Regions from separate parts of the Streptomyces sp. NPDC126510 genome, predicted to be linked through region 1. Evidence: riboswitches for the same ligand, from Rfam matches in the RefSeq annotation. Region 1 holds a riboswitch; the other holds the start of a gene.
What was found. Region 1 has a riboswitch for glycine ahead of gcvP (aminomethyl-transferring glycine dehydrogenase). Riboswitches for the same ligand answer to the same signal wherever they lie in the genome.
Positions count from the first base shown of each region.

Region 1 (14,687 bases):
GTCCGGCAGCGGGGTACGCAGACGGTCGCACGCCACGGGACGTTGCGCACCCGGATGTAAGCGGTTGCCGCCGGGCTTGTCATGGCCTCTCCCGGGCCGTCGAGAGCGCCCGGGCGGGGCGTTGTCAGTGGTGTAGGGCAGCATCGGGGGTGTGAGAACCTCGCCCACGATCCTGCATCTCGACATGGATGCCTTCTACGCCTCGGTGGAGCAGGCGTCCAAGCCGAGTCTGCGCGGGAAGGCCGTGGTCGTGGGCGGGCTCGGGCCGCGGGGCGTGGTGGCGACCGCGTCGTACGAGGCGCGGGTATTCGGGGTGCATTCGGCGATGCCCATGGGCCAGGCCCGGCGGCTCGCGCCGAACGCCGCCTATCTCGTGCCGCGCTTCCACGTCTACCGGTCGATCAGCGAGCGGGTGATGGAGTTGCTGCGTGCGCTGTCGCCGCTGGTGGAGCCGCTGAGCCTGGACGAGGCGTTCGTGGATCTCGAGGCCGGTGGAGTGGCGTGGGACGAGCGGTCGGCGCGGCTGGCCGGGGTGAAGCTGCGCGCGGACATACGCGCCGCCACGGGCCTCACGGGATCGGTGGGGCTCGCCGCGTCCAAGATGCTCGCCAAGATCGCCTCGGAGGAGGCCAAGCCGGACGGGCTGGTGGTGATCGAGCCGGGGACGGAGCGGGCGATGCTCGGGCCGATGTCCGTGCGGACACTGCCGGGAGTGGGGCCGGCGACGGGTGACCACCTGAGGCGGGCCGGGATCACCACGGTCGAGGAGATCGTCGAGGCGGGCGAGGACGAGCTGGTCCGGCTGCTGGGCAAGGCACACGGACACGGCCTCTACGCCATGGCCCTGGCACGGGACGACCGGCCCGTGGTGGCGGAGCGCGAAGCGAAGTCGGTGTCGGTCGAGGACACCTATGACGTGGACATCCACGACCGGATGCGCGTCGGGCTGGAGGTGCAGCGGCTCGCCGAGCGGTGTGTGCGGCGGCTGCGCGGGGCCGGTCTCTCCGGGCGGACGATCGTGCTGAAGGTGCGGCGGTACGACTTCTCGACGCTGACCCGCTCCGAGACGCTGCGCGGCCCCACGGACGACCCCGCGGTGGTCCGTGAGGCGGCGGCCAGACTGCTGGACTCGGTCGACACGACCGGCGGGGTGCGGCTGCTCGGCGTGGGGGTCAGCGGGCTCGCCGACTACACGCAGGAGGACCTGTTCGCCCAGGCGGCGGGGGAGCGGGCGGTCGCGGAGAGCCCGGTCGAGGAGCATGCCGTGGCGCCGGCGGAGGAACAGCCGCCGCTCGCCGAGCGGCGCTGGCCCGCCGGGCACGACGTGCGGCACGCCGAGTTCGGGCACGGCTGGGTGCAGGGCAGCGGCCTGGGGCGGGTCACCGTACGGTTCGAGACGCCCGCCTCGGAGCCCGGGCGGGTGAGGACCTTCCGGGTCGACGATCCGGATCTGGAGGCGGCGGATCCGTTGCCCCTGGTGTTACGGGAGCCGGAGGGGGGAGACCGGATGCCCGGGGTGGGGTCTCAGGCCGTTTCGTCGGTGCCCGCGAGCTTGCCGAAGTCGTGGTCCGGGAGCGGGGGCGGGGCGGCGACGTCGAGACCGTAGTGGTGGTAGAGCTGCAGTTCCTGCTCGGGGGAGAGGTGGCGGCCCACGCCGAAGTCGGGGGCGTCCTTGATCAGGGAGCGTTCGAACGGGACGTGGAGGGCACCCTCGATCAGTTCGCTCGGCTCCAGGGGGACGAAGGCGTCCCTGCTGAACAGGCCGGTCCGTATGGCCGCCCACTCCGGCTCACCGGTGGCGTCGTCGAGGTAGACCTCGTCGATGGTGCCGATCCTGGTCCCGTTGCGGTCGAACGCCTTGCGGCCGATCAGGTTGCGCGGATCGATATCGGTTCGCACGGGCCCTCCACATGGTCGCACCTCATCCGTAGACACAACAAAACGGTACAAGCGGGGATGCGGCCACTCGAAGGTTCGTGCGTTGACCTCGCTGGTACGCTGGCAGCGGCTGCTGACCCCGCGCGGGAGAGTCCTCCAGACACCATCGGAGGCGCCGAAGGAGCAAATCCTCCCCGGAATCTCTCAGGCACACGTACCGCACGGACGAGGTCACTCTGGAAAGCAGAGCGGGTGTCGACGGCTTCCGCTCTCACCGACGGTGAAAGCCGGAGGCCTTCGGGCGATCCGGTGAAGCTCTCAGGTTGAGATGACAGAGGGGGAGGCCGTCCGGGTACCCGTGCAGTGGTGCCCCTCGCAGGTCGTGTCGACCAGGAGGCCTCCGCAATGACCGCCCACCGCATTCCGCTCTCCGAGCTCGAAGAGGCAGTTCCATTCGAGCAGCGCCACATCGGCCCCGACCACGAGGCCTGCGCCAAGATGCTCGCGCACGTCGGTTACGGCTCGCTGGACGAGCTGACCGCCGCCGCGGTCCCGGCCGTGATCAAGAGCGCCGAGGCGCTGGACCTGCCCGGTGCCCGCAGCGAGGCCGAGGTGATCGCCGAGCTGCGCTCCCTCGCCGACCGCAACCAGGTCCTCGGCTCCATGATCGGCCTCGGCTACTACGGCACGTTCACGCCGCCGGTCATCATGCGCAACGTCATGGAGAACCCGTCCTGGTACACGGCCTACACGCCGTACCAGCCGGAGATCTCCCAGGGCCGGCTCGAGGCGCTGCTCAACTTCCAGACCATGGTCGCCGACCTGACCGGACTGCCGACCTCGGGAGCCTCCCTGCTCGACGAGGGCACCGCGGCCGCCGAGGCCATGGCGCTGTCGCGGCGCCTGGGCAAGAACAAGAAGGGCCTGTTCCTGGTCGACGCGGACACCCTGCCGCAGACCATCGCGGTGATCCAGACCCGCGCCGAACCAACCGGTGTCGAGATCGTCGTCGCCGACCTCAGCGAGGGCATCCCCGCCGAGATCGCCGAGCGCGAGATCAACGGCGTGCTGCTCCAGTACCCGGGCGCCTCCGGTGCCGTGCGGGACATCAAGCCGGTCATCGACCGGGCGCACGAGCTGGGCGCGCTCGTCACCGTCGCCGCCGATCTGCTGGCGCTGGCGCTGCTGAAGTCGCCCGGTGAGCTCGGGGCGGACATCGCCGTGGGGACGACGCAGCGCTTCGGTGTGCCCATGGGCTTCGGCGGGCCGCACGCCGGCTACATGGCGGTCCAGGACAAGATGGCGCGCAGCCTTCCCGGGCGGCTCGTCGGCGTGTCCGTGGACGCCGACGGCAACAAGGCCTACCGGCTGGCGCTGCAGACGCGTGAGCAGCACATCCGCCGGGAGAAGGCGACCAGCAACATCTGCACCGCGCAGGTGCTGCTCGCCGTCATGGCCGGCATGTACGCCGTCTACCACGGCCCGGAAGGCCTGAAGGGCATCGCGCGGCGCACCCACCGGTACGCCACGGTCCTCGCCGCCGGGCTCGCGGGCGGCGGTGTCGAGGTCGTGCACGGGGCCTACTTCGACACCCTGACCGTTCGCGCCGGTGGCCGGGCCGCCGAGATCGTGGCCGCCGCGCGGGACAACGGGGTCAACCTGCGTCTCGTCGACGCCGACCACGTCTCCATCGCCTGCGACGAGACCACGACCCGCGCCCAGCTGCGTGCCGTGTGGGCGGCCTTCGGGGTCGAGGGCGTCGTCGAGGCGCTGGACGCGGCCACGGAGGACGGGCTTCCCGGCGCGCTGCTGCGCACCGACGACTACCTGACCCACCCCGTCTTCCACCAGCACCGCTCCGAGACCGCCATGCTGCGCTACCTGCGCAAGCTGGCCGACCGCGACTACGCGCTCGACCGGGGCATGATCCCGCTGGGCTCCTGCACCATGAAGCTCAACGCGACCACCGAGATGGAGCCGGTCACCTGGCCCGAGTTCGGGCAGCTGCACCCCTTCGCGCCCGCCGAGCAGGCCGGCGGCTACCTCACCCTGATCCACGAGCTGGAGGACCGGCTCGCCGAGGTAACCGGCTACGACAAGGTGTCCCTCCAGCCGAACGCCGGGTCGCAGGGTGAGCTGGCCGGACTGCTCGCCGTCCGCGGGTACCACCGGGCCAACGGCGACGAGCAGCGCACCGTCTGCCTGATCCCGTCGTCCGCACACGGCACCAACGCCGCCAGTGCGGTGATGGCGGGCATGAAGGTCGTCGTCGTGAAGACCGCCGAGGACGGCGAGATCGACGTCGAGGACCTGCGGGCGAAGATCGAGCAGCACCGCGACGAGCTGGCTGTGCTGATGATCACGTACCCGTCCACGCACGGTGTGTTCGAGGAGCACGTCTCCGAGATCTGCGCGCAGGTGCACGAGGCGGGCGGGCAGGTCTACGTCGACGGGGCGAACCTCAACGCGCTCGTCGGGCTCGCCAAGCCGGGGCACTTCGGCGGGGACGTCTCGCACCTGAACCTGCACAAGACCTTCTGCATCCCGCACGGCGGCGGCGGTCCGGGTGTCGGTCCGGTGGCGGTGCGCGAGCACCTCGCGCCCTACCTGCCGAACCACCCGCTGCAGCCCGAGGCGGGCCCGCAGACGGGCGTCGGGCCCATCTCCGCAGCGCCCTGGGGCTCCGCCGGCATCCTGCCCATCTCGTGGGCGTACGTCCGGCTCATGGGCGGCGAGGGGCTGAAGCGGGCCACGCAGGTTGCCGTGCTCAGCGCCAACTACATCGCCAAGCGCCTCGAGCCGCACTACCCGGTGCTCTACACCGGCCCCGGCGGGCTCGTGGCGCACGAGTGCATCATCGACCTGCGGCCCCTGACCAAGGCGACCGGCGTGAGTGTCGACGACGTCGCCAAGCGGCTGATCGACTACGGCTTCCACGCGCCGACCATGTCGTTCCCGGTGGCCGGGACGCTGATGATCGAGCCGACCGAGTCGGAGGACCTGGCCGAGCTGGACCGGTTCTGCGAGGCGATGATCGCCATCCGCGCGGAGATCGAGAAGGTCGGCTCCGGAGAATGGCCCACGGAGGACAACCCGTTGCGCGGCGCCCCGCACACCGCCGGTGCGCTCGCCGGGGAGTGGGAGCACGCCTACAGCCGCGAGGAGGCCGTCTTCCCCGCCGGGGTGTCGGTCGCCGACAAGTACTGGCCGCCGGTGCGTCGCGTCGACCAGGCCTTCGGCGACCGGAACCTGGTGTGCTCCTGCCCGCCGCTGGACGCGTACGAGGACTGATCGGCCGACCGGTCACAGGGAGGGGCTCCGCGGTGCGGGGCCCCTCTCGCCGTTCACCGTCGGGTCATGCGGTGGCGACGACAGGGCTCCCCGGGCGACAGGGCCAGGTCCTTCTCGGCGTCCCCGGTGGTCGCGGCAGTCAGTTCGCCGCCCTCGACCGTGCGGCGGACCGACCCCATCACCCCGTATGCGTCGCCCTGGCCCGCCGCGTGGGCTCAGACGCGGTCGATATGGACGTTTGTCGACTTCACGCGGGCCGTCGCCTCCATTCCGACCTCCAGGCCCAGTTCCTCCACCGCCTCACGGGTGAGCAGCGAGACGAGCCGGTGCGGGCCGGCCTGGATCTCGACCTGGGCGGCGACGTCGCCGAGTTTGATCGCGGTGACGATGCCGGGAAAGGCGTTGCGGGCCGAGGTGTACGGGGTGTCTTCCTCGGCGGTGCCGGACCGGGCGAGCTCGACCGAGAAGGAGGCCAGGTCGCGCCCGTCGATGAGCCGTCGCCCGGCCTCGTCGCGATGGGTCGTGATGCGGCCCGCGTCGGCCCAGCGACGGGCGGTGTCCGGGCTGACGCCGAGCAGCCGTGCTGCCTGGCCGATCGTGTAGGACTGCATGCCGGTCACGATAGGGGCGGGGGAGGGCAAGGGGGGATGCGGGGTTGGCCGTCGGGAGTAACGCGACCGGGCGCTCGGCCGCGGACGACAGGCCGGAGCTCGGCTCACCCCACGTGCACCCTCGGCCGCCGCTCGCGGTCCGGTTCCGCCTCGCGCAGGACCTCGCGGGTCACCGGGGCGACCTCGCCCTGGCCGAACAGGAAGAACCGCAGGAAGTTGGCGAAGGGCCCGCCCTCGGTCCACTCGAAGTAGATGTGCGGGGTCCGGCCGGTCGCGTCGCGGACGTGCAGCAGCAGCGCGGCCAGGGCGTTGGGGATGGAGGACGACTCCAGGGTCAGGACGCGGTAGCGGCCGTGCAGCACCTCGCCGCGTACGCTCAGGCCCGCCTCGAACTCGGACGGGTCGGTCACCGTCACCTCGACGAAGACGAAGTCCTCCTGGCCGGACACGTCGTTGTCCTGCCGGATCTGCTCGATCTTGTCGCGGTACTCGGCGATGTCGCGCCGGTCGGGCTCGTTGGCGATGAACCGCATCCGGCGGCTGGCCACGTCCCGGACGAAGCGCTCCGCCATGTCGTCCAGCGTCACGCTGGTCACGCGCAACTCGAACGCCCGGGCCAACCGTGACAGCAGGGAGACCAGGATGATGCCGGCGATGAAGCAGGCGCCGATCTTCACGCCGTCCGGGCGCTCGATGACGTTGAGCACGGTCGTGTAGAGGAACACCGCGGAGATCACCGCGAAGGCGATCGTCCAGTTCCGTTGCCGGGCCTTGCGGGCGGCGATGGTCACCGCGATCGCCGCGGAGCTGATGAGGACCAGCACACCGGTGGCGTAGGCGCCGCCCTGGGCGTTGACGTCGGCGTCGAAGATCCAGGTGACCAGGAAGGCGATCAGGGTGAACACGATGACCATGGGGCGTACCGCGCGGGCCCAGTGCGGGGCCATGCCGTAGCGGGGCAGGTAGCGCGGCATCAGGTTGAGCAGACCGGCCATCGCGGACGCACCGGCGAACCACAGGATGGCGATGGTCGAGACGTCGTAGACGGTGCCGAAGGTGTTGCCGAGGTAGTGGTGGGCCAGGTAGGCGAGCGCCCGGCCGTTGGCCTGGCCGCCCGCCTCGAACTCCTTCTCCGGGATGAGGAGGGTGGTGATGAAGCTGGTGGTGATCAGGAAGACGCTCATGATCAGGGCAGCCGTGGTGAGCAGCTTCTTCGTGTCGCGGATGCGTCCGGCCGGCCGCTCCTCCGTGTCGTCCGCATCGCCCTCGACGTGCGGCATCACGGCGACACCCGTCTCGAACCCGGAGAGGCCGAGGGCCAGTTTCGGGAAGACGAGCAGAGCGACGCCGACCATGGCGAAGACGTTGCCGTGCTGGGCGGTGAGGGCGCTCGACCAGTCGCTGATCACATGACCGGCCGTGATGACGTGGTAAAGGCCGACGACCACCACGACCGCGTTCAGCGCGAGATAGGCGCCGACCAGGGCGACGGCGACGCCGACCGCCTCCAGGAAGCCCTTGAGGAACACCGCGCCCAGCAGGGCGACCAGAACCAGGGTGATCAGCATCCGTTGGTCGTGCAACGCACCCGTCAGATGCGGGTTCTCCACGAGGTGGGTGGAGGCGTCGGCGGCCGACAGGGTGATGGTGATGAGGAAGTCGGTGGCGGCGAAGCCCAGCAGGGTCAGGACGAACAGCTTGCCCTGCCAGAAGGAGAGCAGCCGCTCCAGCATGGCGATCGAGCCTTCGCCGCGGGGGCTCTCCTCGGCCACGCGGCGGTAGACGGGCAGGGCGCCGGCCAGCGTGACGACGACCAGGACGATGGTCGCGACCGGTGACAGCAGTCCGGCGGCGAGGGCCGCGATGCCCGGTTGGTATCCGAGGGTCGAGAAGTAGTCGACGCCGGTCAGGCACATCACCCGCCACCAGCGCTGACCCCGGTGCGCAGGCTCCGGTTCGGCATGCGGCCCGGTGTGACCACCGCCCTTGCCCATGTCCGACAGGCCCTCCAGCATCCAGCCGCGCAGACGGCTGGGTGGGGAAGGCTCCGGACGGCTCGGCGCCGGGTGCTCGGTGGTGGCCATCGACGTGCTCCCGATCGTGTGGATCAGCGTGGTTCCTGCCATCACTGGACGGCTCGGTCAGCGTAAGCGGAGCGTGACGCCATGGCCCATGAACGAAGGGGCCGAGCGCGTCAAGCTTCCGTTAAGACTGACGGCCGGGGCGGCCGCGGCTCCGAAAACACGAGATGAGCGCCCGTCGGGCGGCATTGACCTCGACGGGGGCGGTGCTCCCTGGCCGGCTCACGGACGGACACCCTGCGTGATCGCGACGGAGTCGGCATCGTAACGTTCGTCTGAGAATCCGAATGTTTCGCACTCACGTCAGGTTCCAGGATCGCGAGAGATTCACCTCGCACAAGGGGTTGCCACCCTTTATCCGCTGTCTCTAGGGTGCGGCAGCAGCGAAGCTTTCTGGGTTTGATCCGAAACTTTCGAGACTCTCGAGGAGCGCATGATGGGCGACCCCGCACTGTCCCGCCGCGGCTTCCTGGCGGCCTCCGCCGCGGCCGGTCTGGGGATGACGGCACTGACCGCATGCGGCGGGGACTCGGACGGGGGGTCGTCGGGGACGACCACGATCGAGTGGTGGAACATCTCCACCACCGAGCCGTCCAAGACCGTCTGGGCCGCTCTGGCGCGGAAGTTCGAGGCACAGAACCCCAAGGTCAAGATAAAGATCGTCCAGCTGGAGAACGACGCCTACAAGTCGAAGATGACGGCCCTGACCGCCTCCGGGAAGCTGCCCGACATCTTTCACACCTGGGGCGGCGGTGTGCTGAAGCAGCAGGTCGACGCGGGACTGGTGGAGAACCTCACGGACCGGACCAAGCCGTGGGCCGACGCCCTCCTGCCGGTAGCCCGGGAGCCGTACCTGTTCGACGACCAGGCCTACGGCGTCCCGTTCGACATCGGCATGATCGGCTTCTGGTACAACAAGGCGCTCTTCCAGAAGGCCGGCATCGCCGAGCCGCCGACCACGTGGGACGGCTTCCTCGACGCCGTACGCAAGCTGAAGGCCGCCAAGATCACGCCGCTGGCCCTGGCCGGCAAGGAGAAGTGGCCCGGCATGTACTACTGGGCCTACCTCGCCATGCGCTCCGCCGGGGCCGAGGCGCTGCAGAAGGCCTACGACGACAAGGACTTCACCGGTGCCCCCTTCCTCGAGGCGGGCGAGCACCTGAAGGAACTCGTCGCCCTGCAGCCGTTCCAGAAGGGCTTCCTCGGCGCCGCCTACTCGTCGCCCACCGGACAGGCCGCCGCCGTCGGCAACGGCAAGGCGGCCATGGAGCTGATGGGCCAGTGGGCGCCCACGGTGCAGGCCGACGCGGGCAAGGGCCTCGGCAAGGACCTCGGCTTCTTCCCGTTCCCCGCGGTCGAGGGCGGCGAGGGCGCCATCACCGAGGTGTTCGGCGGAGGCGGCGGGCACGCGCTGCGCAGGGGCGCCCCGCAGGAGGCCGTCGACTTCCTCAAGTTCTTCGCGTCCGAGGCCACCGACCTGGAACTGGTCAAGAAGACCGGTGTCCTGCCCGTGGTCCCGGCGGCCGAGAGCGCCATCGCCGACCCCAACATCAAGGCCGTCCAAGCCCAGTTGAAGGCCGCCACCGGCTTCCAGCTCTACCTCGACCAGGCCTACGCGCCCGCCGTCGGCCAGGAGGTCAACGACAGCGTGGCCGCGCTCATCGCGGGCTCCAAGTCGCCCGGGCAGGTCGCACAGTCGATCACGAAGACCGCGAAGGAAGAGCAGTAACCGGCGATGACCTCCACGTTCCTGCCGGACAAACGGACCGGCCCCGGCGCCGGTTCCCCGCCCCCGGCCGCGGCCCGGCCCACGGGGCGGACCCGGCGACGCGCTCTGCACTGGCTCACCGCAGCCGGCTTCCAGCTCCCCGCCCTGGTGCTGTTCATGGGGCTGGTGCTGCTGCCGATGCTGTTCGCCCTGTACGCCGCGTTCTTCCGCTGGGGCGGCTTCGGCATGCCCTCCGACTACATCGGCGGCGAGAACTTCACCCGGCTCTTCCAGGACGACGTCTTCCTCGGCGACCTGTGGCGCTGTCTGGTCCTGGTGGTGCTGTCGCTCGCCCTCCAGCTGCCGTTCGCGCTCGCCATGGCCGTCCTGCTCAACCAGCGGATGCGCGGCCGGGCGGTCTACCGGATGCTGTTCTTCGCCCCGTACGTCCTGTCGGAGGCCATCACCGGCATCCTCTTCGGCATGATCTTCGCCCCGGACGACGGCTTCGCCGACCAGGTCCTCGGCAGGATCGGTCTCGAGGGGCTGGGCGGGGAGTGGTTCGCGGATCCCTCCACCGTCATGGCGACCGTCTTCCTGGTCATGACCTGGAAGTACTTCGGCTTCCACATGATGCTGTACCTGGCCGGGCTCCAGGCCGTCCCGAGGGAACTGACCGAGGCGGCGCTCATCGACGGGGCCAGTGCCTGGCAGCGCTTCCGCAACGTCACACTGCCGCTGCTCGCGCCCACCCTGCGCATCAGCGTGTTCCTCGCGGTCATCGGGTCGATCCAGCTCTTCGACCTGGTGTGGGTGACCACCGCGGGCGGGCCTGACCACCACTCCGAGACCATGGCCGTGACCATGTTCCAGTACGGCTTCAAGCGCTACCAGGTCGGCTATGCCAGCGCGATCAGCGTGGTCATGTTCGGCATCAGCCTCGTCTTCGCCCTCGCCTACCAGCGGTTCGTCCTCCGGCGCGACCTGCAAGGGGCCACCACGACCATGCGGGGTGACGGTAAGTGACAGCGAGTCAGAAAATCCGTGCGCGCGGGAAGACCTGGAGCCTGCACCTCGTCCTGGTCGTCGTCGGGGCCGTCATGGCCGTCCCCCTGCTCTACGCGGCGCTCTCCGGCTTCAAGTCCACCGACGAGCTCTCCCGCAACCCGGTCGGACTGCCCGAGTCGTGGGTCACCTCCAACTACACCCAGATCCTCGGCTCGGGGGACTTCTGGCGGCTGATCGGCAACAGCACGCTGATCGCGATCGGCACGACGGTCCTGGTCGTCGCCGTCTCGGCCCTGTCGGCCTTCTCCTTCGCGCGGTTCGCCTTCCGGGGCCGGGAGGTGCTGTTCACGCTCTTCACGATGGGGCTGATGTTCCCGTTCGCGGTGGCGGCCCTGCCCTTGTTCCTGCTGCTGCGCTCGCTGGATTTGCTGGACAATCCGCTCGGCGTGATCCTCCCGCAGGCCGCCTTCGCACTGCCGATGACGATCATCATCCTGCGGGGCTTCTTCCGGCAGATCCCCGGCGAGCTGGAGGAGGCGGCCACGCTCGACGGGTGCAGCTCGTTCGGCTTCTTCTGGCGGGTGCTGCTGCCCATGGCCCGGCCCGCGCTCGGCACCGTCTCCGTACTGGCCGTCGTCACCAGCTGGAACAACTTCTTCCTGCCGCTCCTGGTGTTCACCGACGCGCAGTGGTGGACGCTGCCGATCGGCGTCCAGCAGTTCCAGGGGCAGTACTCCGCGGAATACGCCAAGGTCTTCGCCTATCTGGTGCTGGCCATGGTCCCCGCCCTCGCCTTCTACTCGGTCGCCGAGCGCCAGCTCGTGGGCGGCCTCACCGCCGGCGCCACCAAGGGCTGACGCGCGCCGCGAACGTACGGCTCTACCCAGCCACCTGTCGTGAGGAGTCGCACCATGCGCACCACCCGTCTCAGACTCGCCGGCGCCTTCGCCGCGCTCCTGGTCGCCGCCGGCATCGGCGTCGGCACGCCCGCCCAGGCGGATCACCAGCAGCCCACCCTCGCCGACCTCGCGCAGCGGCACGGCCGCTACTTCGGCAGCGCCACCGACAACCCCGAGCTCGTGGACGGTCCCTACACGGCCCTGCTCGGCAGCGAGTTCGACCAGATCACGCCCGGCAACGGCATGAAGTGGTACGCGACCGAGCCCCAGCAGGGCGTGTTCGACTTCTCCCAGGGCGACGAGATCGTCGATCTCGCCCGGGCCAACCGCCAGAAGGTGCGCGGCCACACCCTGGTCTGGCACAGCCAGCTGCCCGGATGGCTCACGGCCAAGGAGTGGACGGCCCCTGAGCTGCGGGCCGTACTGAAGAAGCACATCCAGACGGAGGTACGGCACTACCGGGGCAAGGTGTTCGCCTGGGACGTCGTCAACGAGGCGTTCAACGAGGACGGTACGTACCGGGAGTCGGTCTTCTACAAGACGCTCGGGCCCGGCTACATCGCCGACGCGCTGCGCTGGGCGCACCAGGCCGATCCGCGCGTGAAGCTGTACCTCAACGACTACAACATCGAGGGCATCGGCCCGAAGAGCGACGCCTATTATCGGCTGGCCAAGGAGCTCAAGGCGGCGGGCGTCCCCCTGCACGGCATCGGCCTCCAGGCCCACCTGGCCCTGCAGTACGGCTATCCGACCACCCTGGAGGACAACCTCCGCCGCTTCTCCCGGCTCGGCCTCGACACCGCGCTGACCGAGGTCGACATACGGATGCAACTGCCCGCCACCGACGAGAAGCTGACGCAGCAGGCGGAGTGGTACGCCGACCTGACCGAGGCGTGCCTGGCGGTCCGCCGCTGCGTGGGCATCACCCTGTGGGACTACACCGACAAGTACTCGTGGATCCCCGCGTTCTTCCCGGGCGAGGGAGCGGCCCTGCCGTGGGACGAGGAACTGCGGCGGAAGCCCGCGTACTTCGCGCTGCGTGAGGCGCTCGGGGGGAGGTAGCGGGGGGCGGGCGGCGCCCCCGGCGTCGGCCCCACCAGCCCGACCTCCGTCGACGGATGACCGCGGAACTTCGAGGAGCCTTCCGGGAGGGACGCATCCGTGGGAAGGCGTACGGGCCGGGGACGCCGCGTCGCGAGAGATGACGTTCAGTGACGGCCGAAAGACATGCGTCGGGGCCGGTGCGCAGGGTGCCCTGCGGCCGGCCCCTCATGTCGTGCGACGGGGCATCACCCCGCCGACGGCCTCATGCGGCCGTCATCACCTGGCCGGCCAGCGGACGGTGCGGGGCGATCGCCCGGCCGTCCGGCAGGAGTTCGCCGGTGTCCTCGAAGAGCACCACGCCGTTGCACAGCAGGCTCCATCCCTGCTCCGGGTGATGCGCCACGAGGCGGGCGGATTCCCGGTCGGCGGATTCTGCTGAGGGGCACTGGGTCTGGTGCTGGCACATGGGTGGGATCTTTCGCTGTGTCGAGACGGACGATGGTATTGACGTGTCCGAGTGGGCTGTCGTGTCTGTTCCGCGGCTAGAAGTGTCGTTCATGGCCGCCCCCCGTTGCGATAAGTCGTCGGAACCCAGTGTTGCCCCACGGGCGTCAATCCGCAGGGATTTCGCGGCACCGCTTCTCACAGGTTCAGGACGCGTCACCCGCGCGGACGGTTCATCCCAACTGGGCTGTCCCTTTGGGTGGTTCGCAGTGGCCGGATAGGGCTAGTCCGCCCGGGGCGACGACCATTCCGGCTCGTACGAGCCATTCATCGCTCGTACGAGCGATCGTGTGAGCGATAAGGCGATCGTGCGAGCGACCGGTGGCCGACCGGCGGTAAAGGAGCGACCCCGCCGCCGGAATTCGGCGACGGGGTGCGAGGAACCCTGTGGTGTTTCAGGCGGGTGATCCGAGAAGTCTGGTGGGAGCCGCTCGATGGGTCAGCACCGGAAGGAGTTCGGAGACGCGGTGCGGGCGGTGGGCCGCGATGCCGGGGGGCGCCGGCGCCAGCGGGACGAGCAGGTCGGTGGCGGCGGGGTGGCCTGCGGCACCGTCCGCGGAGCAGTCCTCGTGCAGCCAGAGCGTCAGCATGTACAGGCCGGGCACCGACAGCAGACGGGGCTGGTACGGCTGCGGCATCGCCTCGGCCTGACGCAGGGCGCGCTCGGTGGAGGTGATGTACGGGCCCTCGAAGAAGTGGGAGAAGGCCCAGCCGTCGGCAGTCAGCATGGTCTCCGCCGCGGCCACGGCGTGGTCGCCGCAGCGGATCAGGAAGCGCCACCCGGCCAGCCGGGTGGCGGAGACGCCCTCGGCCGTGACGTGGTCGAGGACGTGCACGGGCAGGGGCAGCTCGGGTGTGGCGGGTCCCTGGGTGCCGAGCAGGGAGGGAGTTCGGGCTTCGCGGACCGCGGTGGGAGAGGAGAGGGCGGTGAGGACGGAGCGGAGTGCGGGCGCGGGAGCCGGAGGGACATGCAGCGGCATGGTGGGTCGCCTCTCATTCAAAGGCACGGTGGCACGAGGGCGGGGGCGGACGGCGCTGTCTGCTCACGGGGTCAGAGCGGCAGGGGCCGGGGTCATCAGAACGAGAGGGGGGTGGGGTCCGCGTCGCCTCGACGGCAGGACCCATCGACCGTGGGCGCCAACCTTCTGCCTTGTTCGCGGAGTTTATACGACACGGGTTCAGACTGTGTTTCGTCTAGCCGTTTCCGGTGAGTAGAACAAGGGTGCATTCGGTCGGCGATACGCGAGAATTATCCCGATTCCGTGCGGGGGTGCACTACGGTGACCTCGGTGAATGTCCGCGAACCGGTCGGCCCATTCTCGTCGGCGTTTTTCACGAGTTCCCGAGGCCCGAAACCTGTCCTGTGCGTCATGCCGAGTGAATGTGCCACCGGTCACACTCGCCCAGCGTAGCGGTCGCCGGGTCCGCCCGGGACGTTATCGATCGCTTTCGCTGGGCATCCTCCACCTGACCGGGGCCCCGTCGGCCGGATCCCGGCCCGCATCATCCAAGGAGGGACGCTTCGATGGGGGAGAAGGTCGTGGCAGGGCGGTTCGACCTGTCCGATCGGCAGCGCTACCGCGACAAGCTGCGTCAGTGTCTGACGGGCTTGGAGCGACTCCTGGCGGAGAAGCGGTTCGATCGGCCCAAGAACCTCATGGGT
Region 1 is NZ_JBEORR010000026.1:100,993-115,679, reverse strand. It holds gene ABTX60_RS31370 (DNA polymerase IV) at 152-1,606, shown strand; gene ABTX60_RS31365 (PRC-barrel domain-containing protein) at 1,525-1,899, opposite strand; glycine riboswitch at 2,013-2,108, shown strand; gene gcvP (aminomethyl-transferring glycine dehydrogenase) at 2,284-5,169, shown strand; gene ABTX60_RS31355 (TOBE domain-containing protein) at 5,385-5,780, opposite strand; gene ABTX60_RS31350 (APC family permease) at 5,885-7,864, opposite strand; gene ABTX60_RS31345 (extracellular solute-binding protein) at 8,298-9,590, shown strand; gene ABTX60_RS31340 (carbohydrate ABC transporter permease) at 9,597-10,595, shown strand; gene ABTX60_RS31335 (carbohydrate ABC transporter permease) at 10,670-11,434, shown strand; gene ABTX60_RS31330 (endo-1,4-beta-xylanase) at 11,489-12,538, shown strand; gene ABTX60_RS31325 (DUF5999 family protein) at 12,783-12,986, opposite strand; gene ABTX60_RS31320 (hypothetical protein) at 13,420-14,004, opposite strand; gene ABTX60_RS31315 (glutamate-cysteine ligase family protein) at 14,550-14,687, shown strand, end outside.

Region 2 (14,687 bases), on a different contig from region 1:
CCGCGCTGTCCCACACCTCGGCGTCCTCCTCCAGGAAGCCGCCGGCGAGGTTGCGTGTGGTGATCGACACCCGCAGCGGGCCCGGCGCCGGGCGGCACCGGACGTGCACGGTCAGCTCGACGGTCGGCACCCAGCCCTTCAGTCCGAGCTCGAAGGCGGTGGGCGGCAGGGCGTCGACCGCGAGCAGCAGGGAGAGCGGGTCGTGATCGCGCCCGTCCTTGAGTCCGAACCAGGCCCGCATCTCACCCTTGCCGGAGGGCTGCCCGAGGGCCCAGCCGAGGGTGGACGGGTCGAGCTTGAGCATCAGGCGCTCGGTGATCGCCGAGCTGCCGTCCACGGGGGCGGGTCCGTCCTCCGGGCCGAAGCAGTGCTCCAGCGGCGGGATCGCGGGCGGCCGGGCCGTGGTGCGGACGTCGTCGGGGAGGGTGTCCAGGTCGCCGTAGGAGGCGAGGACCCGGATGCGTTCGACCTCGCGCCCCTCGTCGTCGTACTGGAAGAGGGAGGCCTGGCCGGTCGACAGGGTGCGGCCGGTGCGGACGACGTCCGTGCGGACGACCGCGGGGCCGGGCTGGGACGCGGTCAGGTAGTGCGCCGAGATCGTGAAGGGGTCGGCGTGCGGCAGGGCGTCCGCGAGGGCGCGGCCCAGGACGGCCAGCAGGTAGCCGCCGTTGACGGCGCTGATGATCGTCCAGCCGGCGGAGAGGTCGATGTCGTAGACGCCCGGCGCGCGGCGGGTGAGCGCGGTGTCGCGGTCGAACTCGCTGTCGCCGATCGTGGCCCGGGCGGCCGGGGCGGTGGCTGCTTCTGGCATGGCTGAACAGTACAAGAACTAACTACTAAGCGGTAGCTTTGTGACCGCGACGCAGGTCATACGCCTCCCCTGCCGCCCCGGTCACGCCTTGGTGAGACACGGGCAATTTCTCGGTAAGTGTCCGACTCATCCGTAAACCCCCGTACGCCGTCCGTCCTCTGTAGGGGCATGAGCCTCACCGGAACCCCGTTCCTCTGCACGCTGGTCGTCCTGTCCGTCGCCGCCCTGGTCCTGCCGCTGGTCCTCTGGTCGCGCATCCGCGGGCCCCGGTTCACGCGCGTGGCGGCCCGGGCGCTGATGCTGCTGTTCGCGCAGGGGACGGCCGTGGCGCTGGTCTTCACCCTGGTCAACAACGCCGACAACCTGTACGACAACTGGGCCGACCTGCTCGGCACCGGCGACCACGTGGAGCAGGCGGCGAATCTGGGCGCCGACGGCACCGGCGGCATCGCGCTCACGCGGCTGCCCAAGGCGCGCCAGACCTTCAAGCCCGCCACCGGACCCGGGATGGGCGCGGCCGGCGGGGTACGGGTGACCCAGCTCGCGGGCCGGGTGTCGGGGGTGAACGCCGAGGTCTACGTCTGGCTGCCGCCGCAGTACGGCGAACCGGCCTACCGGCACCACCGGTTCCCGGTCGTGGAGCTGCTGCCCGGCTACCCCGGCTCGGCGAAGGCGTGGTTCGGCTCGCTGTACGCGCACGAGCAGCTGGAGCCGCTGATGCGTGACGGGCGGGTGGCCCCGTTCATCCTGGTCGCGCCCCGCACCAACCTGCTGGCCGCGGTGGACACCGGCTGCGCGAACGTCCCGGGCACGGTCGACGCCGACACCTGGCTGAGCGTCGACGTGCCGAAGATGGTCATGGACAACTTCCGCGCCCAGCCCGCGCCGCAGGGCTGGGCCGTCGCCGGCTACTCGGCCGGGGCGCACTGCGCGACCAGGCTCGCCGTCGCCCATCCCGACCGCTACCGGGCCGCCGTCAGCATGTCCGGCTACAACGACCCCGGCGGCGAACGCGATTCGCTCACCGCGCAGAGCCCCGCCCTGCGCTCCGCGAACAACCCGCTCCTGATGCTGCGCAGGTCGGTCGTCCCGCCGCGGATCGCGCTGTACCTCTCCGGCCAGCCGCGCGACGGCTACCAGGACGCCGTGGCCATGCAGCAGGCCGCGAAGGCACCGACGACCGTGCACGTCGTGTACATCCCCAAGAGCGCGGGCGGACACAACATGGCGCTGTGGCGGCCGCAGGTGGTCCCGGCGTTCCGCTGGCTGACCCAGCAGATGGGCATCGGCCGGGTCACGGCAGGACGGGCTGCTCCTCCTCGCTCACCGTCGACCTCCGGTGCCACGCCCGCGGAGCTCGCCAGTGGTACCGCATCGCGAGCAAACGCAGTACGAAGGCGGTGATCACCGCGAGAGAGCTGGTGAACGGGTTCAGGGCGTCGTAGCGGATGCAGAGGGCGGCCAGGGCGGAGCCGACGATCGCCGGGACCGCGTACAGGTCTCGGTCCCAGCGCAGCAGGGAGGGGACCTCGTTGGCGAGGACGTCCCGCAGCACACCGCCGCCCACGGCGGTGGTCAGCCCCAGACCGGCGGAGGCGGTCAGGCCGAGCCCGTACTCGTACGCCTTGATCGTGCCGGCGACGCAGAACAGGCCGAGGCCGGCCGCGTCGAAGACGTTCACCGCGATCTGGATGCGCTCCACCTGGGGGTGCAGGAAGAACACCAGGAGGGTGGCGAGCAGCGGGGTGAGGAAGTACCCCAGGTCCGTGAAGGCGGCCGGCGGTACGGCCCCGATGACCAGGTCGCGGAACAGCCCGCCGCCCAGCGCGGTGACCTCGGCGAGGACGGCCATGCCGAACACGTCGAAGTTCTTGCGCACGGCCAGCAGGGCGCCGGAGATCGCGAAGACGAAGATGCCGATGAGGTCGAGCGTGTGCTGGACGGACGGGCTGAAGAGTTGCTGGAGCACCCGGACATCTTCCCCTGCGGTCGGGCGACGCCCCATCCCGCCTGCCTGAAGCCCGGTGAACACCGCAGGGCCGGCAGGAGTACCTGCCGGCCCTGTGGCCGTCGTGGTCGTCGCGGCGCAGCGACAGGCCGGTGAGCGGGGAGCTCAGGCCTTGGAGCCGGTGGCGTCGCCCTTCTCGGCAGCGGAGCTCTCCCCCTCGGAAGAAGCCTCCGCCACGGCCGCCGACGTCTGCGCGGACTCCTCCAGCACCTCGTCCGGAACGAGCTCCGCGGCTTCCTTCGCCGCGGTGAGCAGCACGGTGTCCTGCGGGGCCTGGTCCTCGAAGTTCTCCGGGTGATGACAGGCGACCCGCTGGCCGGGCGTCAGCTCGACGAGCACCGGTTCGGTCGTCTTGCAGATCTCCGTGGCCTTCCAGCACCGCGTGTGGAAGCGGCAGCCGCTCGGCGGCGAGATCGGCGACGGTACGTCGCCCTTGAGCAGGATGCGCTCGCTCTTGGCCGACTTGCGCCGCGGGTCCGGGATCGGCACCGCCGACAGCAGGGCCTTGGTGTACGGGTGCATCGGCGACCGGTAGAGCTGGTCCCGGTCGGCCAGCTCGACGATCTTGCCGAGGTACATCACCGCGATACGGTCCGAGACGTGCCGGACGACCGACAGGTCGTGCGCGATGATCACATACGTCAGGCCGAGTTCCTGCTGGAGGTCGTCGAGCAGGTTGACGACCTGGGCCTGGATCGACACGTCGAGCGCGGAGACCGGTTCGTCGGCCACGACCAGCTTCGGATTGAGCGCGAGCGCGCGGGCGATGCCGATGCGCTGGCGCTGGCCGCCGGAGAACTCGTGCGGGTAGCGGTTGTAGTGCTCGGGGTTGAGGCCCACGACCTCCAGCAGCCGCTGCACTTCCTTCTTGATGCCGCCCTCGGGCGTGACGCCCTGGAGCTTGAAGGGGGCGCCGACGATCGTGCCGATGGTGTGGCGCGGGTTCAGCGAGGAGTACGGGTCCTGGAAGATCATCTGCACGTCCCGGCGGAGCGGACGCATGCCGCCGACACCGAGGTGCGTGATGTCCTTGCCCTCGAACTCGACCGTTCCCGCGGTGGGTTCGAGCAGCCGCGTGATCAACCGGCCCATCGTCGACTTGCCGCAGCCCGACTCGCCCACGACACCGAGGGTTTCGCCGGCCCTGACCTCGAAATCTATGCCGTCGACCGCGCGCACCGCACCGACCTGCCGCTGCAGCAGCCCCTTGCGGATCGGGAAGTGCTTCTGCAGCCCGGTCACCTTCAGCAGAACGTCGCCCGGAGCCGCGTCCCCGTTGAGGGTTGCCGCGCCGGATGCGCTCGCCTCGGTGCCGTCGCTCTCGGCGGGAGTGGTCACAACGGTGTCCTTGGAGTTCTCGCTCACAGCTTCGGCGCAATCTCTTCGGTCCAGATCCGCTCCCGCTGCTCCCTGGACATGTGGCAGGCGGCCCAGTGCCGGCTTCCGGCTTCGGTCAGCTCGGGGCGGACCGTGCGGGTGACGTTGTCCTTGGGGACGTCGGCGTACGGGCAGCGCGGGTTGAAGGCGCAGCCGGACGGGACGTTGATCAGGGAGGGCGGGGATCCCTTGACCGGGATGAGGCGCTCCTGCTGCTCACGGTCGAGGCGCGGCATCGAGCCGAGCAGCCCCCAGGTGTAGGGGTGGCGGGGCTCGTAGAACACCTGCTCGGCCGGGCCTCGTTCGACGCAGCGGCCTCCGTACATCACGAGGAGATCGTCGGCGAGTTCGGCGACGACCCCCAGGTCGTGGGTGATGATGATGACCGCGGAGCCGAACTCCTTCTGCAGGTCCCGGATCAGGTCGAGGATCTGCGCCTGCACGGTCACGTCGAGGGCGGTCGTCGGCTCGTCCGCGATGAGCAGCTCGGGGTTGTTGACGAGCGACATCGCGATCATCGCACGCTGGCGCATACCGCCGGAGAACTCGTGCGGGTAGCTGTCGACGCGCTTGTCCGGCTGCGGGATGCCCACGCGGTCGAGCATCTCGACCGCCCGGCGGCGCGCGACCTTCTTGCTGACGTCGTGGTGGATCCGGTACGCCTCCACGATCTGCTGGCCGATCGTGTAGTACGGGTGCAGCGCGGACAGCGGATCCTGGAAGATCATCGCCATCTGACGACCGCGCAGCTTGCGCACGTGGTCGGGGTCGGCGGACAGCAGCTCGGTACCGTCCAGCCAGATCTCGCCCGAGAGCCGCGCCTTGCGCTTGCCGTACTGGCCGGCGGTGTGCAGACCCATGATGCCCAGCGAGGTCACCGACTTGCCGGAGCCCGACTCGCCCACGATGCCGAGGGTCTTGCCCTTCTCCAGCTGGAAGCTGAGCCCGTCGACGGACTTGACCAGGCCGTCGTCGGTCGGGAAGTGCACCTTCAGGTCGCGCACTTCCAGGAAGGCGGTCGGTGCCGTGGAGTCACTCGTGGGCTCGCCCACGGCCGCTCCGGTCTTGCTGAGTTCGGTCATGCGAGCCTCACTCGGGGGTCGATCACGGCGTACAGGACGTCCACCACGAGGTTGGCGATGAGCACCGCGACGGAGGTGATCAGGGTGACGCCCAGGATAATGGGCAGGTCCTGGTTCTTGATCGCGTTGAGTACGGCCTGGCCCAGGCCGGGCAGGCTGAAGGTGGTCTCGGTCAGGATGGCGCCGCCGATGAGGGCGCCGAGGTCCATGCCGAGCATGGTCAGGATGGGTGTCATCGTCGAGCGCATGGCGTGCTTGCGGATGACGGCCTGTTCGCGCATGCCCTTGGCACGGGCGGTACGGATGTAGTCCTCACCGAGGATCTCCAGCATGGTGGCGCGGGTGATCCGGGCGTACATCGCGGCGTACAGGAACGCCAGGGTTACCCACGGGAGGATCATGCCGCCGAGCCAGCCGGTGAAGCTCTCCTCGATGGGCACGTACTCGGCGTTGATCCAGCCCAGCCCGTAGGAGAAGACCGCCAGGCTGAGCAGCCCGGTGAAGTAGATGGGGAGGGAGACGCCCGCGAGGGCGATCACCATCGCACCGCGGTCCCACATGCTGCCCCGCTTGAGAGCGGAGAGGACACCCGCCGCGACACCGAACAGCAGCCACAGCACGGCCGCACCGAGCGCGAGTCCCAGGGTCACCGGGAATCGGTCGGTCAGTACCGGCCAGATGGCCTGTTCACTGCGGAACGAGTAACCGAAGCACGGTGCGGCGCAGTGGGTGACGTCGCCGCCGCCCGCATAGGTGCGGCCCACGAAGATGCCTTTGAAGAACTCCCAGACCTGGACGAAGATCGGGTCGCCCAGACCCAGTTTCTGGCGCACGGCCTCGACGGCAGCCGGGTCGGCCTGCTTGCCCACGAAGCTGGCGGCGATGTCGACGCCCGCCCACTTGGGGACGAGGAAGAAGATGCCGAAGACCACCATGATGATGACCGCGAGCATCACTACGGCGGCGAACAGCCGCCTGATCAGGTAAGCGAGCACAGATCTCGGCCCGCTGCGGACCTCGGGCCACCGGAGGTCTTCCGGTGGCCCTGGGTCACGCCGCGCCGGCCTTCACCTGCCTTTCGTGCCGTACGGCGGGTGTGCCGGTTACTTCGCGGACTTCAGGCCGAGGTTGACGAAGTCGTACATGCCGCTGTACGCGTCCGTCGTGTAGACGTTGGCCAGACGGCTGGAACGCCAGTTGATGAACTTCTCGAAGACGAAGGGCAGGTAGTAGCCGCCCTCCATGACCTTGTGGTTGATCTCCGTGGCGATCTTGGTCTTGCCCGCGTCATCCAGAGTGGTGACGTACTTGTCGAACAGGCCGTCGATGGCCTTGTCCTTGATCAGGGCGAAGTTGTTGTTGCCGCTCTCCAGGATGTAGCTGCTGTCCCACAGCGGCAGACCGTAGCCCTGCACGGACGGGAAGTCCGGGCCCCAGCCCATGATGATGATGCCGTAGCCCTTCTTCTTCACGTTCGAGGGGCTGCCGATGATGCCGGAGCTCTGCGAGCCGTCGTACTGGTCGATGTCGGCGGTGATGCCGACCTTCTTCAGCGACGCCTGGAGGGACTCGGCGGTGGCCACCTCGGACGGCTTGTTGTTGCGGACCGCGATGGTGGTCTTGAAACCGTTCGGCTTGCCGCAGGCCTTCAGGGCTTCCTTGGCCTTGGCGGCGTTGCCCTTCTTGTTGGCACCCGCGATCTCGTACGGGTCGTACTTCTGGCCCTCGGCGCCCGGGACGGCCGGCGGCAGCATGTTGGTGCCGATGTCACCACCGGCGATGGGGCCACCGCGGGCGGTCTGCAGCGACACGTGGTCGGCGCCGTAGATCACGGCCTTGCGGCACTCGATGTTGTCGAACGGCTTCACGCTCTGCGGGAAGACCGCGTAGCGGATGTAGCCGGAGACCGGGTTGTCCAGGTTGCCCTTGTGCTGCTTCAGGGCGGTGGTGCGGCCCTGCGGGGACATACCGGTCTGGTTGATGTCCAGGTCGTAGTCGCCCGCGATCAGGCGCGCGTCCATGTCGTTGGCGTTGGAGAAGAACTTGACCGTGATCTTGTCCGGGTTCGCCTTGCGGATCGGGTCCGAGGCCTGCTTCCACTCGGTGTTGCGGACCAGCGTCAGGTCCTTGCCCGGGTTGTACGACTGGAACTTGTACGGACCCGAGGAGAACGGGTGCAGGCCGTACTTGGACTTGGTGTCCTTGTCCTGGCGGACCGGGGACGCCGAGGTCAGGGCCAGCATCTCCTCGAAGTCGGAGTTGGCCCGCGGCAGCTTGAAGACGATGGTCTTGTCGTCGGGCGTCTCGATGGCCTTCAGACCCAGCTTGTCCGCGGACTTGTCCTTGTACGGGCCCTGGTACTCGCCCTTGGGGTCGAGCACGTCCTTCAGGTAGACCGGGCCGCCGGACAGCACGTCCTGTGCCCAGACGCGCTCGATGCCGTACTTGACGTCCTTGGACGTGATCGGCTTGCCGTCCTCCCACGTGACACCCTCACGCAGGGTGTACTGGTAGGTCTTGCCGTCGTCCGAGATCTTGGCGAGCCCGGTGGCGAGGTCAGGCGTCAGCTCGGTGCCGGCCTTGCCCGGCTCCGTCTTGCTCGTGACGAGCTGGCGGCTGTAGTAGCGGGAGAAGTTCCACATGAAGCCGTAGTAGCCGCGCGTGGTGTCCCACGAGTCGGCGTCCTGGGCACCGGCGAACTTCAGCGTGCCGCCCTTCTTGGCGAGCGAGGCCTGGGCGACCTTGTTGTTCGCGGCGTCGAAGCCCGCCGCCCCGTCCTTCGACCCCTCGTCGCCGTTGCCGCCGCCGCACGCCGCCGTGGTCAGCAGTGCGGCGACCACGGCCGCAGCGGCCATGGCCTGCTTGCGCCGCCCTGAGGTGCGTTGGGTAGTCACGATCTCGGATCCTCCGGATAGATGAGAGACCCCGTGCCAGGTGTCACGGGTCGCTGTTTGTACGGCAGTTCAGCGGGAACCCTTCGGGTCGAGCGCGTCACGCACGCCGTCACCGAAGAGATTGAAGGCAAGGACGGTGATGAAGATCGCCATGCCCGGGACCACCATGTACATGGGGTCCGAGTCGTAGTAGTCGATCGCGCTCGACAGCATCTGCCCCCAGGAGGCCGTTGGGGGCTTGACACCCACACCCAGGAAGCTGAGTGCCGCCTCGGTGAGGATGTTGGTGGGGATCATCATCGTCGTGTACACGATGATGGGCGCGACGAGGTTGGGCAGCAGCTCCTTGAAGAGGATGTAGAACCGCCCGGCGCCGAGCGACCGGGCCGCCTCGACGTACTCCCGCTCGCGCAGCGAGAGCGTCTGGCCGCGCACCACGCGTCCGATGTAGGGCCACCCGAAGAAGCCGATGACCAGGATCATCACGAACAGACGCACGCCGGTGCCGGTCAGCCCCAGCATCTGGTTCGGCATGACGGAGACCAGGGCGATGATGAACAGCAGCTGCGGGAAGGCCAGCAAGCCGTCCATCACACGGCTGACGACGGCGTCGACCCAGCCGCCGAAGAAGCCCGCCAGAACACCCAGGACGGTGCCGATCACGACGGCGACGATCGCGGACAGGAAGCCCACGAGGAGTGAGATCCGGGCGCCGTAGATGATGCGGGCGAAGATGTCACGGCCGCTCACCGGCTCGACACCCAGCAGGTGATCACCACTGATGCCGCCCAGCGCTCCCGTGGGGGTGCCGAACAGCGGGTCGATCAGGTCCTCGTGGTGCGCCTCGGGATCCTGGCCCACGAGGCTCGTGATGACCGGCGCGAGGAGGGCGATCGCGATGAGCACGAGCACCATGACGCCACCCGCCAGCGCGAGTTTGTCCCGTTTCAGGCGCTCCCAGGCGATCCTGCCGAGAGAACGGCCCTGTACGGCTTTCACACCGGCGCCGACAACTGCCGCTTCCTCGGCCGCACTCGGAGCCGCTTCCGCGGTCGGCTCGTGCAATGGTGCCGTCATCAGGCAGGGACCCCTCTTCTCAACCGGCGGTGGCCGGCCCGCGCATTCCGCTGTAGCGGCGTGATCAGTCCGTCGTACGCAGGGGTGAAACTCCCCTGGTGCGGGGAGTCTTCAACGCTTCAGCGTTTCGCTGCCAGACTTGACGATGAAAGGATGCGCAAACGTGATGCTGTCTGCGGGATTCCGTTATCCGGACAAGGGGCGACGGGGATCGGTCGCGGACAGACCTGGACATTTGACGCAGGCTAGATGATTTCGCCGCTATCTACGCGCGAAGACGCGCCTCTGTCACGCTCGATGAGGATGAGGGCGGGCGAAGCTCAGTACCGGCCCTGGACCGGAGGGTAGCCGTAGCCGGAGGCCGGGGCCTGGACGGGCGCGGTGGCGTGGGCCTCACGGTCGTAGAAGGGGCGCGCGTTCTCGCGCAGCCACATCGCGACCGGGTCGTGCTCGTCGGACATGGCGACGGTCGACACGGGCAGCCCGTCCGGTACGGCGCCGAGGGACTGCTGCATCATCGCGCGCACCGAGTCCACGGCCGGCGGCGAGGTGTCGTACACATCCAGTCCGATGGCGAGGTACGGCGCGCCGAGCGCGGGCTGCACCCAGGCGCGGCGCAGCGAGCGGACGGCCGGGGTGCGGTGGGCGTTCTGCGCGAGCAGGGCGTAGAACTGCGGGATCTCGATGGCGGGTTCGGACAGGCGCAGGGGTCCGGCGGGCTGGCGGTCCAGGCCCGTGGCGATGCGGCGCAGGTCGAGCCACGGGATACCGACGCCGCCGCCGGGGGCGTGCGGGTTGAGCCAGAGGCCGTAGTGGTCGGGGTAGAGGGCGCGGGCGACGTCGAGTCCGTCGATCACCTCGTACGAGCGGTTCCAGCCGCTGGCGGAGAGCTCCTGGGCGGAGGTCACGCAGGGGGCGTAGCCGTGTCCGTCGACGTCCATGTTCCCGTACTGGGCGTCGGGGGAACCGGCCTGACCGTGCCAGAGGAGCATCCAGATCTGGCCGGTGTGCGGGGTCGCGAGCGCGCGCAGGAGTGCCTCGTAGGCGTCGTAACGCCCGGGCGTGACCTGGCGCAGCATGTGCTCGACCTGTCCGGCCGCGGCCGTGCCGCTCGCGCTCACCTTTACCGCCCCTTCGTACAACGCCTCGACGGTGCCCTAGCTTAAGCCCGCAGGGGAGCCAGGGGATTATGCCGTGGGGCGGGTGCGGGTCGTGTGTGGTTGATCGCGCCCACGCGGCGGAGCCGCATGATGTCACAGCCCCGCGCCCCTGCGGCGATGTCCTACCGCTGGTAGAAGGGCCGGACCCGTTCCCTCATCCAGTTCCCCACGGGATCCTCCGTCACGTCCAGGAGGACCAGGTTGACCGGCCACGGGGCCGGGGCGGCGGTGACGGCGCGGGTGAGGGCGTCCAGGGGGAGGACGCGCAGGTCGCCTTCCCACTGGGAGAGTTCGACACCGACGAACATCACCGGGTCGGCGGTCTCGATCGCGGCGAGGCAGCGGCGGGCGGTGACGACGACGCCGGTCGCCTCGAACTCGGCGGCCGCGGCGGCGAGGAAGTCCACCGGGTCGTCCTGCCAGTCGGGCTCGAAGAGGCGGACCCGGCCGCCGCTCGCGGGGCCGTCCAGCGGGGTCCGGCCGGCCCGGCACAGCTCGGCCACGGCCGGCGGCGGCAGCGGGATACCCACCACCCCGCCCGGGTTGACGGCTATCCCCGCGTGCGGAGGAAGGCCGCGGGCGAACTCCACGGCGGGCGCGATGGTGTACGACATGTGCGAGCCGGCGACCTGGCGGAACTGCTCCTCGGAGCTGAACACCGGCACGAACGCCTGGCCGTCGATCTCGATGCCCGGCAGGTCGAGGGGGCCGCTGTGCGGGCCGCCGCCGTTGGGCAGCGGGATCCACACGAAGCTCCGGCCGAGCACCTCGACGATCCGCCCGCCGGCCGCCGGTCCCGCGCCGAGGGAGGCCGAGAGCACCTCCTCCAGCTCGTTGCCGGGCCAACCACCGTGCGGGTGGGTCTGCGTCCGCGCCGGGAAGTCCGCGGAGAAGTCCGCCGGGATGTCCATCTGCCTACCGCCTGCCTGGAACCACTGCTGTGGGTCAAAAGGCTAACGGCTGACGGATGCCGGGCGGCAGGAGGAAGGCCGGATGGTGGACGACCGCGCGGGCTCAGCCCGTGAAGCCGATTCTGCGGAGGCCGTTCGCCGCGTCCCGGTCGGCCAGGACGGCCGAGGCGCAGCCGGCGGGGAGGTCGCCACGCTCCACCGCGCGCAGGAGGCGGGTGCTCGCCGCGCGGTGGCGCAGGAACGCGTAGCGCGAGACGCCGCGGCCGCGGTCGCGCTGGCCGGCCAGGGCCTGTTCGGGACTGACGTCGAGGAGGAGGAGGTGCAGGGCGCCGCCGCGGCGGCCGGCCTCGCGGGCGAGCCAGCGGCGGACCCAGGCCTGCGTGCCGCAGTCGTGCACGACGACGCCCTCGCCCGTGCGCAGGGCGCGCCGCAGCCCGGCGTAGTGGGCGAGGCGGACGAGCGGGCGGTAGAGCGCGTACGGCAGGGCACGCGGCATGCGGCGGGCCCAGTGGTCGCGGGTGTCCTGGGAGTCGATACGCCGGCCCGGGACGGTGCGCCGCATCAGCGTGGACTTGCCGCTGCCCGGCAGTCCCGTGACCACGACGAGGTCGCGGGGGCCGAACAGCAGTGCGTGCGGGCTCCGGCCGGCACGGTCGCGCAGGTCGCGGACGACCGGCGCCGGTGCCGGGGCGCGGACCGCCCGGGCCGGTGCGGCCGGCTGCTCGGGCAGCGCGATGCCCGTCGTCGCGTACGCGGTGGTCCTGTTCACCGTGATCGTCCTCCCCTGGGGCCAGGTACGGAGTCCCATCCCCGCCGAGTGTAAAGAGAAGGTAATGCCGCAGGCCTCTCATTTACGTGCCCGTCCTGCAACAGGGCTGCTACAGGTCGCTGCGTCCGGCGCGACGGACTCGTGCACTCCCTGGAAAAGGTCCCCCTGCCGCGCCGGAAGGATGCGTGCAATGATGTGCCCGCCAACTGCATACCGGCCGTTTGAATCCGCGCGGGAGAGTTCCCAGCAGCAGCTGTCGCTGGGGCGCCGAAGGAGCAAGTCCCTCCCTTGAATCTCTCAGGCCCCGTTACCGCGCGGGCGAGGCACATCTGAAAAGCGGGCCGCCCCCTCCTCATGACAGGGGTGGCTCCACCCAAGGTGCAAGTCACGACCCGTGCGGTCATGGCGAACCTCTCAGGTTCCGATGACAGATGGGGAGGAACGACCTCGCCCTCCCCCACGCTCGAACGAGCTCGCGCGGGAGGTACCCCCATCGCCTCTGGGAGACGACCGACCGTGAGCAGTACAGGAGAACTCCGTCACACCGCGCTCGATGCCCTGCATCGCTCGCTCGGCGCGACGATGACCGACTTCGCCGGCTGGGACATGCCCCTGCGCTACGGCTCCGAGCGCGACGAGCACACCGCGGTGCGCACGAAGGCCGGGCTCTTCGACCTCTCCCACATGGGCGAGATCACCGTCACCGGCCCGCAGGCCGCCGCCCTCCTGGACTTCGCCCTGGTGGGCAACATCGGCGGTGTGAAGCCGGGCCGGGCCCGCTACACCATGATCTGCCGGGCCGACGGCGGCATCCTCGACGACCTGATCGTCTACCGCCTGGGCGAGACCGAGGCCGCTTCATCCGAATACATGGTCGTCGCCAACGCCTCCAACGCCCAGGTCGTGCTGGACGCGCTGACCGAGCGCGCCGCCGGCTTCGACGCCGAGGTGCGCGACGACCGGGACGCCTACGCGCTGATCGCCGTCCAGGGACCCGAGTCGCCCGGAATCCTGAAGTCCGTCACCGACGCCGACCTCGACGGCCTGAAGTACTACGCCGGTCTGCCCGGCACCGTCGCGGGTGTCCCGGCCCTGATCGCCCGGACCGGCTACACCGGTGAGGACGGCTTCGAGCTGATCGTGAAGCCCGAGCACGCCGTCGAGGTGTGGCAGGGCCTGACCAAGGCCGGCGAGGGCGTCGGCCTGGTCCCGTGCGGTCTTTCCTGCCGCGACACGCTGCGCCTGGAGGCGGGCATGCCGCTGTACGGGCACGAGCTGACCACCTCCCTCACCCCCTTCGACGCCGGGCTCGGCCGGGTGGTGAAGTTCGAGAAGGAGGGCGACTTCGTGGGGCGCGAGGCCCTGCGCGAGGCCGCCGGGCGGGCCGAGCAGAACCCGCCGCGCGTGCTGGTCGGCCTGGTCGCCGAGGGCCGTCGGGTCCCGCGCGCCGGGTACGCGGTCGTCGCCGGCGGCGAGGTGATCGGCGAGGTCACCTCCGGTGCCCCCTCCCCCACCCTCGGCAAGCCGATCGCGATGGCGTACGTCGACGCCGCGCACGCCGCACCCGGCACGACCGGCGTGGGCGTGGACATCCGGGGCAGTCACGAGCCGTACGAGGTCGTGGCGCTGCCGTTCTACAAGCGCCAGAAGTAGACACTGGCCCAAGGGCCGCGGCAGCGACTCCGCGCCCGTCGTCCCAGCTCACCAGCAGTCCCCCCTTCCACAGCACTCCCGCGCGTACAGGAGAATCCAGGCCATGAGCAACCCCAACGAGCTGCGCTACAGCAAGGAGCACGAGTGGCTGTCGGCCGCCGAGGACGGCGTCTCGACGGTCGGCATCACGGAGCACGCGGCCAACGCGCTCGGCGATGTCGTGTTCGTCCAGCTTCCCGAGGTCGGTGACTCCGTGTCCGCCGGCGAGACCTGCGGCGAGCTGGAGTCGACCAAGTCGGTGTCCGACCTGTACTCCCCCGTCTCCGGTGAGGTCACCGAGGTCAACGAGGACGTCGTGAACGACCCGTCGCTGGTGAACTCGGCCCCCTTCGAGGGCGGCTGGCTGTTCAAGGTGCGGGTCACGGACGAGCCGGGCGACCTGCTCTCCGCCGACGAGTACACCGCGTTCTCCGCGGGCTGAGGGAGTCGCATGTCCGTCCTGAACACACCCCTGCACGAGCTCGACCCGGCCGTCGCCGCGGCGGTCGACGCCGAGCTGCACCGCCAGCAGTCCACGCTCGAGATGATCGCCTCGGAGAACTTCGCGCCGGTCGCGGTCATGGAGGCGCAGGGCTCGGTCCTCACCAACAAGTACGCCGAGGGCTACCCGGGCCGCCGCTACTACGGTGGCTGCGAGCACGTCGACGTGGTCGAGCAGATCGCGATCGACCGCGTCAAGGAGCTGTTCGGCGCCGAGCACGCCAACGTCCAGCCGCACTCGGGCGCCCAGGCCAACGCCGCCGCGATGTTCGCGCTGCTCAAGCCGGGCGACACCATCATGGGCCTGAACCTCGCGCACGGCGGGCACCTGACCCACGGCATGAAGATCAACTTCTCCGGCAAGCTCTACGACGTCGTCGCCTACCACGTGGGCGACGACGGCCG
Region 2 is NZ_JBEORR010000007.1:903-15,589, reverse strand. It holds gene ABTX60_RS11095 (thioesterase family protein) at 1-811, opposite strand, end outside; gene ABTX60_RS11090 (alpha/beta hydrolase) at 980-2,215, shown strand; gene ABTX60_RS11085 (trimeric intracellular cation channel family protein) at 2,106-2,780, opposite strand; gene ABTX60_RS11080 (ABC transporter ATP-binding protein) at 2,925-4,157, opposite strand; gene ABTX60_RS11075 (ABC transporter ATP-binding protein) at 4,181-5,278, opposite strand; gene ABTX60_RS11070 (ABC transporter permease) at 5,275-6,273, opposite strand; gene ABTX60_RS11065 (ABC transporter substrate-binding protein) at 6,382-8,172, opposite strand; gene ABTX60_RS11060 (ABC transporter permease) at 8,242-9,249, opposite strand; gene ABTX60_RS11055 (enhanced serine sensitivity protein SseB C-terminal domain-containing protein) at 9,570-10,370, opposite strand; gene ABTX60_RS11050 (enhanced serine sensitivity protein SseB) at 10,532-11,320, opposite strand; gene ABTX60_RS11045 (AAA family ATPase) at 11,424-12,089, opposite strand; glycine riboswitch at 12,312-12,412, shown strand; glycine riboswitch at 12,413-12,530, shown strand; gene gcvT (glycine cleavage system aminomethyltransferase GcvT) at 12,606-13,742, shown strand; gene gcvH (glycine cleavage system protein GcvH) at 13,846-14,223, shown strand; gene glyA (serine hydroxymethyltransferase) at 14,233-14,687, shown strand, end outside.
Region 2: another riboswitch for glycine. It lies ahead of gcvT (glycine cleavage system aminomethyltransferase GcvT); the one in region 1 lies ahead of gcvP (aminomethyl-transferring glycine dehydrogenase).